DNA from 4 places in the Buttiauxella agrestis genome. Region 4 is predicted to be linked to each of the others. Evidence: predicted binding sites of a transcription regulator. Region 4 holds the regulator's gene; each other region holds the start of a gene.
What was found. The regulator LexA, encoded in region 4, represses DNA repair genes until DNA is damaged. The targets are predictions, from matches to a motif close to TNCTGTATGTACATACAGNA.
Positions count from the first base shown of each region.

Region 1: DY231_RS09630 (YebG family protein) is a predicted target of LexA. The motif match lies at 2,485-2,504, and genes of this name have one in related genera.
Region 2: DY231_RS15820 (DNA translocase FtsK 4TM domain-containing protein) is a predicted target of LexA. The motif match lies at 1,972-1,991, and genes of this name have one in related genera.
Region 3: mutH (DNA mismatch repair endonuclease MutH) is a predicted target of LexA. The motif match lies at 2,577-2,596, and genes of this name have one in related genera.

Region 1 covers NZ_UIGI01000001.1:2,011,601-2,016,458, reverse strand. Annotated here, with positions in the region: gene ptrB (oligopeptidase B) at 1-1,210, opposite strand, end outside; gene DY231_RS09635 (tellurite resistance TerB family protein) at 1,303-2,001, opposite strand; gene DY231_RS09630 (YebG family protein) at 2,119-2,469, opposite strand; gene purT (formate-dependent phosphoribosylglycinamide formyltransferase) at 2,609-3,787, shown strand; gene DY231_RS09620 (bifunctional 4-hydroxy-2-oxoglutarate aldolase/2-dehydro-3-deoxy-phosphogluconate aldolase) at 3,942-4,580, opposite strand; gene edd (phosphogluconate dehydratase) at 4,643-4,858, opposite strand, start outside.
Region 2 covers NZ_UIGI01000001.1:3,330,309-3,335,166, forward strand. Annotated here, with positions in the region: gene DY231_RS15820 (DNA translocase FtsK 4TM domain-containing protein) at 1-1,908, opposite strand, end outside; gene lrp (leucine-responsive transcriptional regulator Lrp) at 2,030-2,524, opposite strand; gene trxB (thioredoxin-disulfide reductase) at 3,027-3,995, shown strand; gene cydD (heme ABC transporter permease/ATP-binding protein CydD) at 4,127-4,858, shown strand, end outside.
Region 3 covers NZ_UIGI01000001.1:928,598-933,455, forward strand. Annotated here, with positions in the region: gene DY231_RS04475 (NADP(H)-dependent aldo-keto reductase) at 1-367, opposite strand, end outside; gene DY231_RS04480 (YgdI/YgdR family lipoprotein) at 523-741, opposite strand; gene DY231_RS04485 (TerC family protein) at 868-1,581, opposite strand; gene mutH (DNA mismatch repair endonuclease MutH) at 1,657-2,343, opposite strand; gene rppH (RNA pyrophosphohydrolase) at 3,030-3,560, shown strand; gene ptsP (phosphoenolpyruvate--protein phosphotransferase) at 3,573-4,858, shown strand, end outside.
Region 4 covers NZ_UIGI01000001.1:4,633,173-4,638,030, forward strand. Annotated here, with positions in the region: gene zur (zinc uptake transcriptional repressor Zur) at 1-377, shown strand, start outside; gene DY231_RS21910 (CsbD family protein) at 440-649, opposite strand; gene dinF (MATE family efflux transporter DinF) at 808-2,139, opposite strand; gene lexA (transcriptional repressor LexA) at 2,213-2,821, opposite strand; gene DY231_RS21925 (diacylglycerol kinase) at 2,930-3,298, opposite strand; gene plsB (glycerol-3-phosphate 1-O-acyltransferase PlsB) at 3,425-4,858, shown strand, end outside.

The DNA.
Region 1 (4,858 bases), 2.6 Mb from region 4:
TCTGTTTTATTACCCGCCGTTCGCCCGTATCCATATCGAGTTCAAACAGGGTATCAGGCGTTGTCATCGACGAATAACCGTAGCGTAGCCGTGAAGATTCCGGCTCGGGATTATGCCCAAGCCAGGTCACGTAAGCTGGATCGTCAAAAGCAATACCGGTTACTTCACGCGTTTTGCGATTGATTTGCCGCAGGCTGGTCAGCCCTTGTTGGCGCTCCTCAACCACCAGCCAGTCGGTAAATAATGTGAACCCTTCCAGCATGACGTTTTCACGCGGGGGGATCAGAACTTCCCACTGGCTTTCATCACGCACTTTACTGCGATACAAACCAAAGTTTTTACCCTCACGATTGGAGCGCAAATAGAAGTTATGTTGGAAGTGATCAAGCGTGTACTCATGATCTTTACGGCGCGGGGCAAAACTTAGAGGCAGTGCATCCACCAGTTCGGCATCCAACAGCAGCACTTCACTGGTCGTGGCGCTTCCCAGGTAAATGAGGATGAAATGCTTCGAGGTGGTTTTGTGAACGCTGACATAAAACATCTCGTCTTTTTCTTCGTAGACCAATTGATCCTCAGAAGACGGATGCCCAACGGTGTGCCGCCAGACCTGATACGGCAACAGCGTTTTGGGATGTTTGCGCACGTAGTAAAGCGTTGCGGAGTCATTAGCCCAGACAAAGCTGCTGGAGACGTTTTCCAGCACCTCCGGGTACCAGTTCCCGGTTTCAAGATTGCGGAAACGCAATCCGTACTGGCGGCGGGACAGGAAATCTTCCGCCAGCGCCATCACCGTATTGTCAGGTGTAATGCTCATTCCACCCATGGTGTAAAATTCACTGTGGGCGGCGCGGCGATTGCCATCAACCAGCGTACTCCACTCATCCCACTCGGCAGAAACCGCAGACTGGCGCTGATAAATGGCGTATTCATTGCCGGTTTCAAAAATCTGACGATAGCGATAGCCATTTTGCGTATAGGGTGCGGAGACATCTCGCTGCGGGATACGGTCAATCATCTCTTTGAGCAGGCGTTCCTGTAATGCCTGTTGGGTGCTCATCACCTGATGACCGTAATCATTTTCCTGATGAAGATAATCAAGTACCTGCGCATCAGCGCGCTCGTCGTCGCGCAACCAGTAATAGTTATCGATGCGGGTATCACCATGCATGGACAGGGTGTGCGGAATTTTTTTTGCTTTTGGTGGCATGTCATTTTTCTTTTTGAGTTAACACCCTGTAAGGGTGGCAAATTCAGACAGCCTTGCAAGCGTAACGTGGGATTTTGCGGAAAATGCCGGGATTATCCCGGCAGGTTGAGTTTCTGTTGCTTAATATCTTGTTCGATACCTTCGCGTACATCTTGCGGGATTTTTAACGCATCGCCTAAAGCATTCAGATAACTGCGCTCCATAAAGTGGTCGATGTCGATTGCCGCGCAGCTAAGGAAGTAAAGTTCTAATGCTTCTTCTTCGTTATTAACGCCTTGCACCAGCCGCTGAGGATCAAGCGGTTGATCGATAGCCTGTTGAATCAGGTTGCGGCCCTGGCCTTCAATGCCTGCATCACGCAGTTGCTGATCGATAATCTGACGTTCTTTATCGTCTATGTGCCCGTCACTTTTAGCGGCAAAAACCAGCGCCATGACCAGGCGCTGCGTGCGCACATCAACCGGAGATTGTTGCTGCCCGAATTGTGGTTCACCCTGATGGGCTTCACGAACGCGGTCTTTGTATTTATTCCACAACACGCTTCCGGCAACCGCACCACCACCTGCCAGTAAGGCGCTGGTGCCGTATTTAGTCAGTAATTTACGCGATGATTTGCTTGCCAGTAATAAACCCGCCAAACCACCCAGAGCGCCCGGTACCAGTAATTTACTTAGCCCCTGCGAGCCATTTCCCTGAGGATGACCAGAGGATTGATTCTGGCCTGTATGATTTTGTACGGATTGTGTAGCTTGCCCCAGCATTGACTGAAGCTGCTGTAACCAGTTGCTCATAAGAGACACCCTTTATTAGGAACTTAACATCTGAGGTTAAGCGAAAGGCTGTCAAGAAGTGTCTGATAAGGCTAAAGATGAGAAAAGAACCGCGCCGGTAGCCCGACGCGTGCCAACTCAGGCTGCCCTGGTGCGCTTGCGAGGATGTTCAGCCACCTTATCGTCAGGAGCAGCTTCCTCAGAAATTGCTTCGTCGTCAGATGTTTCGTCAGCCGCATCGGTCGTTTCAAGCTCTGGCAATTTGCCGCTTCTCAGCACTGTAGAGAGCACATCTTTATTTTCTGCCATCCACATCGCCAGCACATCACCTTGCCCTTCTTCAAGCGCAACCGGGCTATGTGTGAGCCATTCACCCAGAACTTCAGCAAGATCGAGCATTTTGTCATAGGCGTCTGCATCTTTTTTACTGGCAAAAGACATTTTTTCTTGCCCCTCTCGTACCACAACGTATTTGATTTCAACCGCCATTTTGCAGCTCCGTTTAACTGTTTATTTAAACAGTGTAATGATATTAACCCTGTATCGCAAGCGGGGAAAAAAACTGCGTACGCAAACGTTTTCGTTTATAATCCGCCGGTCTATTTTTCTCCGTTCGGGTATACAGATTATGTCAATGTTGGGAACAGCGCTTCGTCCTTCAGCTACTCGTGTGATGTTGTTAGGATCAGGTGAATTAGGAAAAGAAGTGGCGATTGAGTGTCAGCGTCTGGGGCTGGAAGTGATAGCCGTAGACCGCTACGCCGATGCGCCTGCGATGCATGTCGCGCACCGCAGCCATGTCATTAATATGCTGGATGGTGCAGAGCTTAAAAAGCTGGTCGCCAGTGAAATGCCTGATTACATCGTTCCCGAAATTGAAGCGATTGCCACCGATATGCTGGTTGAGCTTGAGCAGCAAGGCCAGCGTGTGGTGCCTTGCGCCAGAGCCACACAACTGACGATGAACCGCGAAGGTATTCGTCGCCTGGCCGCGGAGGATTTAACTCTTCCCACCTCCAGCTACCGTTTTGCCGATAGCGAAGCGGCGTTCTTACAAGCCGTCGAAGAAATCGGCCTGCCATGCATCGTTAAACCGGTAATGAGCTCTTCCGGCAAAGGGCAAAGTTTTATCCGCACAGCAGATCAGTTAGCCAAAGCCTGGGCCTACGCGCAAGAAGGCGGCCGAGCTGGCAAAGGAAAAGTGATTGTCGAAGGCGTGGTGAATTTTGATTTCGAAATCACTCTGTTGACCATCAGTGCTGTCGATGGGGTGCATTTCTGCGCCCCGGTCGGTCATCGTCAGGAAGATGGCGATTATCGCGAATCCTGGCAGCCACAAAAAATGAGCGACGTTGCTCTGGCTCGTGCTCAGGAAGTCGCTGAGAAAGTCGTGAAAGCGTTGGGTGGCTACGGGCTGTTTGGCGTTGAGTTGTTCGTGTGCGGTGATGAGGTTATTTTCAGCGAAGTCTCCCCTCGCCCACACGATACCGGCATGGTGACGCTGATTTCCCAGGACTTGTCAGAATTTGCCTTGCATGTCCGCGCATTTCTCGGCTTGCCGATTGGTGACATTCGCCAGTATGGCCCGGCGGCATCAGCGGTCATTCTCCCGGAATTAACCAGTGACAACGTGCAGTACGGCAACGTCGGTGCAGCGGTAGGTGCGGGTTTGCAGGTACGCCTGTTTGGTAAACCGGAGATTAACGGCAAGCGTCGGATGGGTGTCGCTTTAGCGACCGGCTCGAGCGTAGAAGATGCGATTGCGCGCGCCATTGCCGCAACCAAAGCCGTAATCGTCAAAGGATAAAAAAAATCCCCGCTCAAATGAGCAGGGATTCAATAACACGAATCATTCGAGTCGTAGGAAGGCGGCAAGAGAAAGAATCCCCGGGAGCATAGATAACTATGTGACCGGGGTGAGTGAACGTAGCCAACGCATCTACGGCTCGAAGGATGACGTGTTATTTCGCGCCTTCGACTGCTTCACGGGCCAGAGTAGTTATGCGATCGTAATCGCCAGCTTCCAACGCGTCAGCCGGAACCAACCAAGAACCACCGATACACAGAACGCTTTTCAGCGCCAGGTAGTCACGGTAGTTAGCCGGTGTGATCCCGCCAGTTGGGCAGAAACGAACCTGAGAGAATGGACCTGCGATAGCTTGCAGTGCTTTGGTGCCGCCATTCGCTTCAGCCGGGAAGAATTTGAATTCTTTCAAGCCGTAGTCCAGGCCCAGCATCAGTTCAGAAACAGTGCTGATACCCGGGATCAATGGAATGGAACCTTCGGTGGCTGCTTTCAGCAATGGCTCAGTCAAGCCAGGGCTGATGGCGAACTGCGCGCCAGCTTCGGTCACTTCTGCCAGTTGCTCTGGGTTCAGAACGGTACCCGCACCAATAATCGCTTCTGGTACTTCTTTAGCGATAGCGCGAATTGCGTCCATTGCACATGGAGTACGCAGAGTCACTTCCAGAACGCGCACGCCGCCAGCAACTAATGCTTTAGCCATCGGTACTGCGTGTTCCAGTTTGTTAATTACGATAACCGGGACAACCGGTCCTGTTTTCAGGATCTGTTCCGCAGTAGTTTTCCAGTTTTTCATCTCAAGCCTCTTCAACCAACTTTATAATTCGTTTCCAGCGCAGCAAGTGCTACATCCGGTCCTTAAAATTTAATGCAGGTCGCGCCCTGTTCCGCGCCAGATAACTGTTCGCGTAACGCGCTAAATAGTTCACGGCCGGTACCAACACGATCCGCGCTGAGATCCGGGTGATATGCAGTGCGTTTTTCAAGCTCGGCATCATCGACCAGCAATGTCAGTTCACCCGTTTGACCGTTGACGCGAATCATATCGCCATCACGGACTTTTGCCAGCAGCCC
Region 2 (4,858 bases), 1.3 Mb from region 4:
ACGCTGTTGTTGCTGAGCCGCGAACTGGCGAGCGAGTTCCTGCTGTTCCATTTCCTCGGCATCGTCAGCATAGTCGTCTTCCATATCCATCCCGCCCTGGCGACGCGCTTCTTCTTCAGCCATTCGCTGAGAAGGCAACTTGATGCCATAGGACGCAAGCTCACGACGAGTCGGAACGCGCACACGATTTGGACGTGGCAACTGCGGGCCAATCCCCTCTTTGACCTGAGGGCGAGGCGCGTCGCTGGCAATGCTAAACACCGGGCTAAAGGCTGCCGCGACACCTGCGACTTTTGCAGCATCTTTAACTCCTTGCGGAATTTCCGGCGTTGGCACGATCGGAACTTCCGGCATTACGCTGGACATCCCCTGAGGCATAGCCGGTGTTTCAATCCGCGAAGCGTCCGTAGATGTTGTAGATGCAAAAGCGGGTGAGCTGTCATAGCCATAAGGATCAGGCTTAGGCTCATTTACCGGCTGATACCAGGCTGCCAGTTGCTCACGTTCACGCGCACGACGCTCTTCGACTTCTTCGAAATGGTACAGTGGCGGGCGAACAGCGGGTTTGAATTCTTCAACTGGCTCAGGCTGAACAACAGGCTCTGGAGCCTCTGGTTCATAGTAAGCCGGTTCAACAAAAGGTTGCTCCACAGCCGGTTCTGACCAATGGCTGGTGACTTGCTGCGGATGCTGCTGTGGATTTTGTTGCGCAGAGTATTGCGGATGATATTGATCCGCCGGACGAGGCGCGTCGTAACTTTCAGGCGCAGGCGCAATCACGGGCTCAGGCGTCACCGTTGTAGGCGCAGGTTCCCAGGCAATCGCGGGATGGTGATCCACTTCTGGTGCCGGAGCAGCTACTGGTGATACGGTCGCGGTTGGCATAACGGGAGCGGCATAGGCAGGGGTCGCCATTGCAGCGGCGGCAGTTGCCGCAACCGGGGCAACGATAGACTGCCCGTGTAATAAGGGATCGTATTCGTCGCTTTCCGGTAGTGTTGCTTTATTCCCTGAGAACAAAACGTCGTCCTCAGGCGGCGTCGCTTTATTTCCCGAGAATAAAACGTCATCTTCCGCATCATCCATACGCTTACCAGAAAACAGTGCAGTGTCTGTTTTACGCGCGTTAGGATTGGAGAATTTCTCAGATATACGCTGCTTACGTGCCAATGCTCCACGCAAAATACGCGCACGACGAGACTCACGCTTTTCCGTTACTTCTGGAGCGTGTTCTTCGTTATGTTCTTCATCTTCATAGTCGTAATCATCGTCATGCCAGGTGTTATCCCGGCGCGTACGGTTGCTGGCAAAAGTCAGTACGCTTAATGTCGCACTGCCAATTTTCTCTGCAATACTGACCCAGGACCAGCCGGTAAACAGGGTTAAACCTGCCGCCCAAACGCACAACAACGCAATTGTGCCGCCGCTGCTATTAAGCAAAGGCATCATCGCAGTGCTGAGCAAACTTCCTATTACGCCACCTGAGGCAAAGTACCAAATATCATCTGCGTTTATCGCCGCCAGGCCACAGGCCGTAAGCACCATGGCCAATACACCAATCAGGCGCAAGGAAACGGCAAAGTAATCAACAAACTCTTCGCTATCACGGTTACGGAAGGTGAACCAACACGCACCGATAATGATTACCGGGATGGTGTAGGCCATCACGCCAAAGATGAATAGCAGAGTATCAGCCAGCCACGCACCTGGCATTCCACCCAGATTATGGATAGGTTCGTGCCATGCGGTTTGTGACCAACTCGGATCGGAAGGATTAAAACTGAGCAACGCCACCATCAAATAGACGGCAAAAATGGCAACAAGAAGCAGTAACGCCTCTAACGCACGACGCCCGCTGCTGAGTTTCCTCAATGTAACTTCTTTTTCTTCGGTGTATTCCTGGCTCAAGTAAGACTCTCCAGGTCCTTAATAAATATGGAGAGCAACAGTGCCGGGCATTCCCGGCACTGTTGCTGTATGAATTACCAGGAGTGTAACCAAAATACGCAGATTTTGCACCTGGCCCGTGTTAACGGGTCTTAATAACCAGACGATTGCTCTGTTTGACCTCTTCCATCACTACGTACGTACGGGTATCGTTCACACCCGGCAGTCGCAACAAGGTTTCGCCTAGTAATTTGCGGTACGCAGACATATCAGGTACACGGGTTTTCAACAGATAGTCGAAATCGCCGGATACCAAATGACATTCTTGAATTTCTTCAAGTTTCTGAACTGCGGCGTTAAATTGCTCAAACACATCCGGGGCGCCACGATTCAGAGTAATCTCAACAAAAACCAGAAGTGATGCATCCAGATAATGCGGGTTCAACAGAGCGGTGTAGCCCTGAATGAAACCCTGTCGTTCCAGACGACGCACGCGCTCAAGGCACGGAGTCGGTGAAAGCCCTACTCGCTTCGAAAGCTCGACGTTGGAAATACGTCCGTCCTTCTGCAGTTCATTCAGAATGTTACGATCGATGCGGTCGAGATCTTTGCCAGGGCGCTTCTTACTATCTACCATTATTATTGTCTCTCTTTGTTCCTTCCTTCACCTGCCATAACCCGGTCAACGTCAATGTTCCGAGTGTACGTGAGAAGACCGGTGCCCAATGGCCGCTATCGACATCACTCATGGCGTCTGTCCACGCCATGAGTAGATTTCAATAACCCGGTAAAATTGCATCAGGTATGCGTGATTATTTTACTGCTCTCACACCAAATGTTTTTCTTCCTCGAATGTTTTCGCAAATGCTTAGCGGATTGTCAAAGCAAAACATCGAAAATTAGTGGAACGTGCCATATATCCCGGCGACTTGACGATTATTCATCACTTTAGTGGCGTGACTAATTACCCTGTTCTGATGGATTTCTATGCGCTTTCTATTCATTTGCAGGGATTGATTGAACACGACTATTGCACATATCGTTAACACTATTACCCATCACCACCGTTGTACCCTTTTTTTAACCCGCCAAATTCCCTACAATCCCTCGATTGACTGCCAACGAACAATGAGGATCTCATGGGCACCGCTAAACACAGTAAATTGCTAATTCTTGGCTCCGGCCCTGCGGGCTATACCGCAGCAGTCTACGCGGCACGCGCTAACCTCAAGCCCGTCTTGATTACCGGGATGGAAAAAGGTGGGCAGTTGACCACAACGACTGAAGTTGAGAACTGGCCTGGCGATCCTAATGACCTGACAGGCCCAGCGTTGATGGAGCGCATGCACGAACATGCGACCAAATTCGAAACAGAAATTCTGTTCGATCACATTTCTAAAGTGGATTTGCAAAGCCGTCCGTTCCGTCTAACGGGCGACAGCGGCGAATACACCTGCGACGCGTTAATTATCGCCACCGGTGCTTCTGCTCGCTATTTGGGTCTGCCTTCTGAAGAGGCGTTCAAAGGTCGTGGCGTTTCTGCCTGCGCAACGTGTGACGGTTTCTTCTATCGCAATCAAAAAGTTGCGGTTATCGGCGGAGGTAACACTGCGGTTGAAGAAGCACTTTATCTGGCAAATATCGCCTCTGAAGTGCACCTGATTCACCGCCGCGATAGCTTCCGTGCCGAGAAAATCCTCATCAATCGTTTGATGGAGAAAGTGAAGAACGGCAATATCGTACTGCACACTAACCGCACGCTCGATGAAGTGACCGGTGACCAGATGGGTGTGAGTGGTCTGCGTCTGCGCGATGCACATAATACTGACCAGACTGAAGAGTTAGAAGTTGCAGGTCTGTTCGTCGCAATCGGCCACAGCCCGAACACCGGGATTTTCGCCGACCAGCTCGAGCTGGAAAACGGCTACATCAAAGTGCAGTCCGGTATTCACGGCAACGCAACACAAACCAGCATCCCTGGCGTGTTCGCGGCAGGCGACGTCATGGATCATATCTATCGCCAGGCGATTACCTCTGCAGGCACGGGCTGTATGGCTGCACTGGATGCCGAGCGCTACCTGGACGGCCTGGCCGAACAGAATAAGTAACTCTTAGCGCCTTCACCGGCAGTTTGAAGATACGTAAAGGCGACTGAATAGGTCGCCTTTCTTTTGTCTGCGTTGTAACATTGCCCGCAAATTTTGCCTGATAATTCATTATTTACCTGCACTGGCAACCCATGAACAAAACCCGTCAACAAAAACTTAGCCGCTGGCTAAAACAACAAAGCATTATTTCGCGCCGCTGGTTAGGGCTTTCCCGCGTTTTGGGTTTGATCAGTGGACTTTTAATTGTTGCTCAAGCCTGGCTGTTAGCCCGGATGTTGCAGCACATGATCATGGAAAACATTCCTCGCGAAGCGCTGCTTCTGCTCTTTGTCATCCTGATACTGATTTTTGTATTGCGCGCATGGGTGGTTTGGCTGCGTGAAAAAGCGGGTTTCTACGCCGGGTTGCACATACGGCAAGAAATTCGGCGCAAAGTGCTCGACCGCGTTCATGAGGCTGGCCCCGCCTGGATTCAGGGTAAGCCTGTGGGCAGTTGGGCTACGCTTGTGCTGGAACAAATTGAAGATATGCACGATTACTATGCCCGCTATCTGCCGCAAATGTCGCTTGCGGTGATGGTGCCGGTGCTGATTCTGATCGTGATTTTCCCGTCTAACTGGGTCGCCGCACTGATTCTGCTGTGTACTGCACCACTGATTCCGCTGTTTATGGCGATGGTAGGGATGGGTGCCGCAGATGCTAACCGTCGTAACTTCCAGGCACTCGCGCGTCTGAGCGGCCATTTTCTTGACCGTCTGCGCGGCATGGAAACGTTGCGTTTGTTCAATCGTGGAAATGCCGAAACCGAGAATATTCGTGCGGCTTCTCAGGATTTCCGCCAGCGGACAATGGAAGTGTTGCGC
Region 3 (4,858 bases), 3.7 Mb from region 4:
TTTGCAAACGCTTCAGGCTGGCATCCAGCGCATCACGGATATTGCGGCGATCCAGAATTTGGTTTGGGCGAATGCCGGCATCATTGTTGCGGCTGGGGCCGCTGACTTTGGTGGCGATAACCAGCTTTTCACGATTAGCGCGCTGCTTTAACCAGTTACCGACGTAGGTTTCTGTTAGCCCCTGGGTTTCCGGGCGAGGTGGCACCGGATACATTTCTGCCACATCAATGAGGTTTACGCCCTGATGGACGGCGTAATCAAGCTGTGCATGAGCGTCGGCTTCGCTATTTTGCTCACCAAACGTCATGGTTCCCAGCCCTAGCGTACTTATTTCAAGAGAGCTGTGGGGGATACGGTGATATTGCATAGCCGCTTTCCTTATTCTTCTGACTTATCAGCCAGGCACGCGCCCGACAAAAAATGGACTATAAACATGGCAGAGGGGAAGCAAAAGCGGAAGGGGGTAAACGAAGAAAAAGTGTTACAGGCCAGCGAGGCGCTGACCTTTATATGCTGGATTTATTAACGTTCGATAATTTGCGAAACATCATCGCGGTTAATCTGCATCTCGTTGCCTTGCTGATCGCGATAACTCACTAAACCCGTGTCATCATCGACCTGCGGTTTTCCGTCAGTCAGAATCATACGGCCATCTTTGGTTGCCATCACGTAATCGCTGCTACAACCTGAAACCGCAAATGCCAGACCGACAGCGGAAATTAGAACTGCCCATTTTTTCATCATTATTCGCCTCGTGTGGTATGGAATGACATATATAGTCTAGTAATAACTCGACAAAGCGCAGAAGGTAAGCAGTAAATTCTTAAAAGAAACAGAGGGGAAGCGAGAGCGCCTCCCCTAAGATGATTAAAGCGGGTTCTTTTTGTTGCGGATAAGATTCAGTGTTTCTACGGCAATGGAGAAGAACATCGCAAAATAGATGTAGCCTTTCGGCACATGAATATCGAAGCCTTCCAGAATCAGCGTAAAGCCAACCAGCAACAAGAATGACAGCGCCAGCATTTTCACCGAAGGGTGGCGTTCTACAAAATCACCAATCGATTTAGCAGCAAACATCATGACCATCACCGCAATCACAACCGCTGCCATCATAATAAACAGATGATCGGACAGGCCTACTGCGGTAATCACCGAGTCCAGGCTGAAAATAATATCCAGCAGCATGATTTGCACGATAGCGCCGAAGAAAGAGTGAACGTTTGTTTTTATGCTCTCTTCTTCACCTTCAATGGACTCGTGAATCTCTTTGCTCGCCTTCCAGATTAAGAACAACCCACCCAATGCCAAAATAAGATCGCGTGCCGAGAATTCATGGCCCATTACGGAAAACAGCGGGTGAATTAAGTGCGTCATCCAGGCGATAGACGCCAGCAAGACCAGACGCATTATCATCGCCGCGCCGAGCCCAAGACGGCGTGCTTTAGCCTGCTGCGCTTTAGGCAGCTTCGCCACCACAAGGGAGAGGAAGATGATATTGTCGATACCCAGTACGATTTCGAGAATCGTCAGAGTGCCCAGCGCCATCCACGCGTTAGGATCGGTAACCCATGCAAACAACATTAAAAAAATCCTGCCTGAAAATTTAAAACGCCAATTATAAACGCCAGCTTAGAACTGGGTGCAAGTTAAATGAATCTACAACGAGAAATGATTAGCCAGCAAAGCGGCGGTAAAGTTCTTTTTCAGGTAAAAACCGCGAGGTAACGTCAGAATTGGTGCGCCATCTGCCCCGATGGCATCGGTTAGCGCCTTGCTGTTGGCCGCTTTTGGGCGCAACTGTAGCACTTCACCATGACGGGCCGTGATGCGTTCAACTTGCCCGAGCACAATCAAATCCATCAACTCTTCCCAATCCATGCGTAACTGTTGCTCTTCTTCTTCGGACGGCGCCCACAGCAATGGTGTGCCGATATGCCGCTCAGCCAGCGGAATTTGCCGTTCACCTTCGACAGGGATCCACAATACGCGTTTCAATTTGTGGCGCACATGGCTGGTTTCCCAAACCACTCCGGTGTTACCGGTGAGAGGCGCAACACAGACAAACGTGGTTTCCAGCGGGCGACCAAACCTATCCACGGGGATAGTTTTAAGCTCAATCCCCAATGCGGCAAAATCTTGCTCAGGTTTGCTTCCGGCGCTGGCACCCAGCCACAGTTCAAGCAACACCCCGATCCAACCTTTGTCGCGCTTAAGATCGTTTGGGATCGACAAGTTGGCCAAAGCCGCTAACTCACCCAGCGTAAAGCCGGCCAGCTTCTGGGCCTGGGCCAGTAAAATCTGTTCATTTTCTGGAGGGTTAAGTAATGGACGTAGAGCTTGCATTGTGCCTGGCTGTTGATCGGTTAAAAAATAAGCGTGGTTTACCCACAGTGTGGAAATAGTTTAGCGTGTCGGGGATAAGAATGACAATCTACTGATTTTGAATCATTTTTATCGATTAAAATTGTCATATCTGAATCCTGCAAAAACCTTTTCCCATTCTGGTCACCGGGAATGAACAGGATCTTACACCGGGTTATCCACAGAAAAATGGGATAACTGGTAAAAAAGCTCACTACTGGTTCGATTTACAGCCTTGACTGGGGGGTAAAACCCATTTTTTCACCAGATTGTGACTAACTTGTTGGCACATTCTGTGGATAAAAACGTCATTGGTCGATCTTTCATCAATGGAAGATCTTCATATGTGATGATCATCACACTACTGGGCTGTGAGAGAATTAATGTTTGTTTATTTAATTGAAATTAATGAATATTTTATTTGTGCTTTGAAAGCGTATTTTAGAGTTATCCTAAGTTGTCCCGAGAGTATTAGGTAGTTCTTCACAGTTATATCCACAGAAAAAGTGAATAAACTGCCGGTTCCAAATCTACTAATGTTTATAACTCGGTCAAATTTTGTGAGTTATTCAAATGTTATTCCTTCAGGCAACCGTTACACAGTGGTTTACCGTCTAGCGCTTGTATGAAACAATCGCCCTAATCTAAGTTTGTTTTGAGGTAGTCCGGTGATCGATGATGATGGCTACCGCCCGAATGTTGGTATCGTAATCTGTAATCGGCAGGGTCAAGTGATGTGGGCCAGGCGTTTTGGTCAACATTCCTGGCAGTTTCCGCAAGGTGGCATCAATCCTGGCGAATCCCCGGAACAGGCAATGTACCGGGAACTTTTCGAGGAAGTGGGGTTACAGCGAAAAGATGTCCGAATACTCGCCTCGACCCGAAACTGGTTACGTTACAAGTTACCTAAACGTTTGGTGCGTTGGGACACAAAGCCGGTTTGTATCGGCCAGAAACAAAAATGGTTTCTCTTGCAGTTGATCAGCAGCGATAACGATATCAATATGCAAACCAGCAGTACCCCAGAGTTTGATGGCTGGCGCTGGGTCAGCTATTGGTATCCTGTTCGTCAGGTCGTCTCGTTTAAACGCGATGTGTATCGTCGGGTGATGAAAGAGTTTGCAAGCGTCGTAATGCCGCTACAGGAAGTTACGCCACCACGTAATAACGCGCCTGCATGGCGACGTAAAAGAGGTTAATTCACGCGAAAAATGCTCACCCGTTTGCGAGAAATAGTCGAGAAGGTTGCCAGCGCCCCGCGCCTCAATGAGGCGCTGGATATTCTGGTTACAGATATCTGCCTTGCGATGGACACCGAGGTATGCTCGGTTTATCTCGCAGATCATGACCGGCGTTGTTTTTACCTGATGGCGACGCGTGGCCTTAAAAAGCCGCGCGGTCGAACCATTACCCTCGCATTTGATGAAGGCATTGTCGGGCTGGTAGGGCGCCTCGCAGAGCCGATAAACCTTGCCGATGCGCAAAAACACCCAAGTTTTAAATATGTTCCCGCTGTAAAAGAGGAGCGTTTCCGCGCGTTTCTCGGGGTTCCTATTATTCAGCGACGCCAGTTATTAGGCGTGCTGGTGGTTCAACAGCGTGAGCATCGTCAATACGATGAAAGCGAGGAGTCCTTCCTCGTCACACTCGCCACTCAAATGGCAGCCATTCTTTCTCAATCACAGCTAGCCGCGTTGTTTGGCCAATATCGCCAGACGCGAATTCGAGCATTGCCTGCATCGCCAGGTGTGGCGATTGCCGAAGGCTGGATGGACTCAACGCTTCCGTTAATGGAGCAGGTATCTGAAGCGTCAACGCTTGATACCATACTCGAGCGTGAGCGCCTGACCGCTGCCCTTGAAGAGGCTTCCAATGAGTTTCGTCGCTACAGCAAACGCTTTGCGGCGGGAGCGCAGAAAGAAACGGCAGCAATTTTTGACCTCTATTCACACCTGTTAACCGATGCCCGCCTTCGCCGTGAATTATTCGACGAAGTCGATAAAGGCTCGGTTGCAGAATGGGCGGTTAAAAAAGTCATCGAAAAGTTTGCGGAACAGTTCGCAAGTTTAAGTGACAGCTACCTGAAAGAACGAGCGGGCGATTTGCGCACGCTCGGTCAGCGTTTGTTATTCCATCTCGATGACACCATTCAAAGTCCCAATACCTGGCCTGAACGTTTTGTATTGGTGGCGGACGAGTTATCCGCAACGACACTTGCCGAACTTCCGCAAAATCGCCTTGTTGGGGTGGTGGTGCGCGATGGTGCGGCAAACTCCCATGCTGCAATTATGGTGCGGGCGCTCGGCATTCCAACCGTTATGGGCGCTGATATTCAACCTTCAGTGCTGCATCGTCGCACATTGGTTGTCGATGGTTATCGGGGTGAACTGCTCGTTGACCCGGAAACGGTGTTGTTGCAGGAATACCAGCGTCTCATCACCGAAGAGAACGAACTGACTCGTCTGGTTGAAGACGACGTTGATAGCCCTGCCGCACT
Region 4 (4,858 bases):
TGCTGGATTTACTGCGTGCCAGCGAACCGCAAGCTAAACCCCCGACGGTGTATCGTGCGCTCGATTTTCTTCTCGAACAAGGTTTTGTACACCGTGTAGAGTCAACCAACAGCTATGTTTTATGCCATCTTTTTGATCAACCGACTCACTCATCAGCCATGTTTATCTGCGACCGATGTGGCGCGGTGAAAGAACAGGGTGCGGAAGGCGTAGAAGATATTATGCAGCAATTAGCAGCCCAATCAGGCTTTGCTCTGCATCATAATGTTATTGAGGCGCATGGATTGTGCAGTGCTTGTGCGGAGGTTGAAGCGTGTAGCCACCCGGAAGCGTGTGGGCATGACCATTCGATTCAGTCAAAGAAGAAGTCGCGTTAGGGTATTTGGTACGTCCGTGTACCTGGGCAGGGCTGAGAGTTAACACATCTGAGGGAAACTAATTACCAACGGTATTTGTTGCGAGTTTCCCAATCAACGACCTCTTCCTCTGCCTTATCCTTTTCATATCCATAACGTTCCTGGATTTTGCCGACAAGCTGATCGCGTTTCCCTTCAATGACGGTCATATCATCGTCAGTCAGTTTGCCCCATTTCTCTTTTACTGTGCCTTTGAACTGTTTCCAGTTACCGCCGATTTCGTCTTTATTCATAATAATATCCTCATCGTTCGGTGAAAAATTACTAACAAAAAATTACCATCGTCCGGGTGCTTCCGTTTGGCTGACACCCTGTTTCTGCTGGACGTGGAAATAATTGTAGTCAAGGATATGGCGGTATGGGGAAAACTAAGAATGTTTAACCTAACGGCTTAATTTTGAACATTGTTAAACCAGGTGTTTTTCTGCCAGTGGCGACGCCATATCCAGCCCAGCGACAAACCTCGTAACGCAAGGAATACAGCCAGCGAAAGCCACAGCCCGTGGTTGCCTAAATACGGTACGGTAAACATCGACAGGCCAAAGCCCAACGCCGCGACAGCCATGCTATTGCGCATTTCAGTCCCTCGAGTTGCACCAATAAACATGCCATCAAGCAAATAGCACCACACGCCGACAACGGGTAAAATTATCTGCCAATACAAATAGATATCCGCTTGCCGTTGCAGCTCAGCAATTGACGTCAAAAGGGAAACAATTTGCTCACCCAACAAGGCATAAACGGCGGCGAATGCCAGCGCGACTAAACCTGCCTGGCGACATGCAGCCCCCCAGACTTCGAGTAATTGCCCCCGATTTCTGGCCCCATAAGCCTGCCCGGAATGCGCCTCAACGGCATAGGCAAAACCATCGAGCGCGTAAGCGGTGAAGGTCAGCAACGTCATTAGTACCGCATTCACCGCGACGATTTCACTGCCCAAACGCGCGCCAAAGATGGTCACGGAGGCAAAGCAAATCTGTAATAACAGCGAGCGGAGCATGATGTCACGGTTAAGCGCCAACAAGCGCCGAACATTACCGCGCCAAGCCTGTTTGAGTATTTCACCACTGATTCCACGCAGGCCCATGACCTTTTTCACCATGAGCAAGCCGATGATAAATGTGGCGTATTCAGCCGTGACGGTAGCGAGTGCAGCCCCCTGAACATTCATATGCAGCCCCATCACCAGCCACACGTCGAGCACAATATTCAGAACGTTACCGACCACTAACAAGATAACCGGCGCGCGTGCGTATTGAACGCCCAGCAACCAGCCGAGCAAGACCAAATTAGCCAGGGAAGCCGGGGCGCTTAGCCAACGAATCTCAAGAAAACGTCGCGCTTGATAGAGCACATCCTGATTACCACCGACAATACGCAGAGCCAGTGAGATTAGCGGTTCGCGCAGCAAGACAATGGCAATACCCGCTCCGAGTGCCAGCAATAAAGGCTGAACCAGTGCGCGAGCTAAAGCGGAGGGGTTGTTTGCACCAAAGGCCTGGGCGGTTAAGCCGGTGGTACTCATGCGCAGAAACAGCAATAACATAAACAGGAAGCTGGTTGCTGTCGCACCAATGGCAACGCCGCCCAAATAAACAGGACTATCCAGATGACCAATAACGGCGGTATCGACAAGGCCAAGCAGCGGGACGGTAATGTTGGAGAAAATCATGGGTAAAGCGAGGCGCCAGAGCGCACGATCCGCTGTGGAGAATAATTGCATGACCTCTCCTGAAGGAGATCAAAGAGAATTAAGACAGTGATGCGCACTTAAATGCGCATCACCTAAAGAGATTTTACAGCCAGTCACCGTTGCGAATTACGCCAACAGCCAGCCCTTCAATCGAGAAGTTATGCTCGCGCAGGTCAACCACTATCGGCTCGAATTCGCTGTTTTCTGGCAGCAGGTGAACGGTATTCCCCTGCTGTTTCAAACGTTTAACTGTCACTTCATCATCAATGCGCGCCACCACAACCTGGCCGTTACGCACATCCTGAGTTTTATGCACCGCCAGTAAATCACCGTCCATAATACCGATGTCTTTCATAGACATCCCACTGACGCGCAGCAGGAAGTCGGCATTCGGTTTGAACAGTGAAGGATCTACCTGGTAATGGCCTTCGATATGCTGCTGCGCAAGGAGTGGTTCACCCGCAGCGACGCGCCCAACCAGCGGGATGCCGGTGATCTCTTCCACCAGCAAGCGAATGCCACGCGAAGCGCCGGAAACAATCTCAATCACGCCTTTACGGGCGAGAGCTTTTAAATGTTCTTCAGCAGCGTTCGGTGAACGGAACCCCAGACGTTGAGCAATCTCGGCACGTGTCGGTGGCATGCCGGTCTGGCTGATATGATCCCGAATAAGATCAAACACCTCTTGCTGCCTGGTAGTTAACGCTTTCATTCCGCCCCCTGGGTGTTTATACAGTTATGCTGTGAGTATATACAGTTAAAGGCGAATTTGGAACCACAAATTAAGCAAAAAACCAGGCACTTAACTATTCTGGAAAGACTATCGCAAATGCTGCCAAAGCAGCGTGACCCAGGTAATTACTGCAAGGATAATGGCGATTAATACAGCGGCTGAGCCCATATCTTTCGCTCGCCCGGAAAGCTCGTGATAGTCAGTACCAACACGGTCAACGAGGGCCTCAATAGCGCTATTGAGGATTTCGACAATCATCACCAGCACGACTGAACCAATCAGTAAAATACGGGTAATAGGGTCAACATCTAACCAGCAGGCAATAGCGATGGCGATGACAGCCGAAACGCCCTCCTGGCGGAAAGCAGCTTCGTTGATCCAGGCCGCTTTTAGCCCTTTCCATGAATAGCCTGCAGCTTTGATAATACGGGTAAGTCCAGTGGTACTACTCGCCATTTTGGGCAACCTTTTCAAATTATTTGCATCAATGCTTGTCAAAATTATAACGCCACAGAAATCTGGGTCAGATTCTGATATTCTTGCGGCGAATTTGCATCATTAACCTGAGGCTTTACATCGTTTATGTCAGGCTGGCCAAGAATCTACTACAAATTACTTAATTTACCATTAGGCGTTCTGGTAAAGAGCAAGTCTATTCCGGCAGATCCACAAGCCGAACTGGGCTTAGATCCCACACGTCCAATAATGTACGTGCTGCCCTATAACTCAAAGGCGGACTTATTAACCCTGCGCGCTCAATGCCTCGCGCATAACTTGCCCGACCCTCTCGAGCCGTTAGAAATCGACGGAGCGGTGCTGCCGCGCTATGTCTTTATCCATGGCGGGCCGCGTGTATTCACTTATTACACGCCAAAAGAAGAGTCGATCAAGCTGTTCCATGATTACCTCGATTTGCACCGTAGCAATCCAAATCTGGATGTGCAGATGGTGCCTGTTTCGGTCATGTTTGGCCGTTCACCGGGGCGCGAAAAAGGCGAAGTGAATCCGCCATTAAGAATGCTCAACGGCATTCAGAAATTCTTCGCCGTCTCCTGGCTTGGCCGCGACAGCTTTGTGCGTTTTTCTGCACCGGTTTCGCTGCGCCAGATGGCAACCGATCACGGTACAGATAAAAAAATCGCTCAGAAACTGGCGCGAGTGGCACGTATGCACTTCGCACGTCAGCGCCTGGCGACTGTCGGGCCGCGTCTGCCGGTACGCCAGGATCTGTTTAACAAACTTCTGGCATCAAAAGCTATCGCCCGCGCGGTAGAAGACGAAGCGCGTAGCAAGAAAATCTCCCATGAAAAGGCGCAGCAAAATGCTGTCGCGCTGATGGAAGAAATTGCGGCCAACTTCTCTTATGAAGCCGTTCGTTTGACCGACCGCGTGTTAGGTCTGACGTGGAACCGTTTGTACCAGGGCATTAACGTTCACAACGCTGAGCGTGTGCGCCAACTGGCTCATGACGGCCACGAGATTGTCTATGTGCCCTGCCACCGCAGCCACATGGACTACATGCTGCTGTCTTACGTGCTTTATCACCAGGGGTTAGTTCCTCCGCACATCGCGGCGGGTATCAACCTGAATTTCTGGCCAGCAGGCCCGATTTTCCGTCGCCTGGGCGCGTTCTTTATTCGCCGTACCTTTAAAGGCAGCAAACTCTATTCCACCGTGTTCCGTGAATATCTTGGCGAGCTGTTTAGCCGTGGCTATTCCGTTGAATACTTTGTGGAAGGTGGGCGTTCCCGTACCGGGCGTTTGCTTGACCCGAAAACCGGCACGCTGTCGATGACCATTCAGGCCATGCTGCGCGGCGGTACTCGTCCAATTACATTGGTGCCAATTTACATTGGCTACGAGCATGTAATGGAAGTGGGGACTTACGCCAAAGAACTGCGCGGTGCGACTAAAGAAAAAGAGAGCTTTATGCAGATGGTGCGCGGGCTGAGCAAGCTGCGTAACCTCGGCCAGGGCTATGTGAACTTCGGCGAACCGATGCCGTTGATGACATTC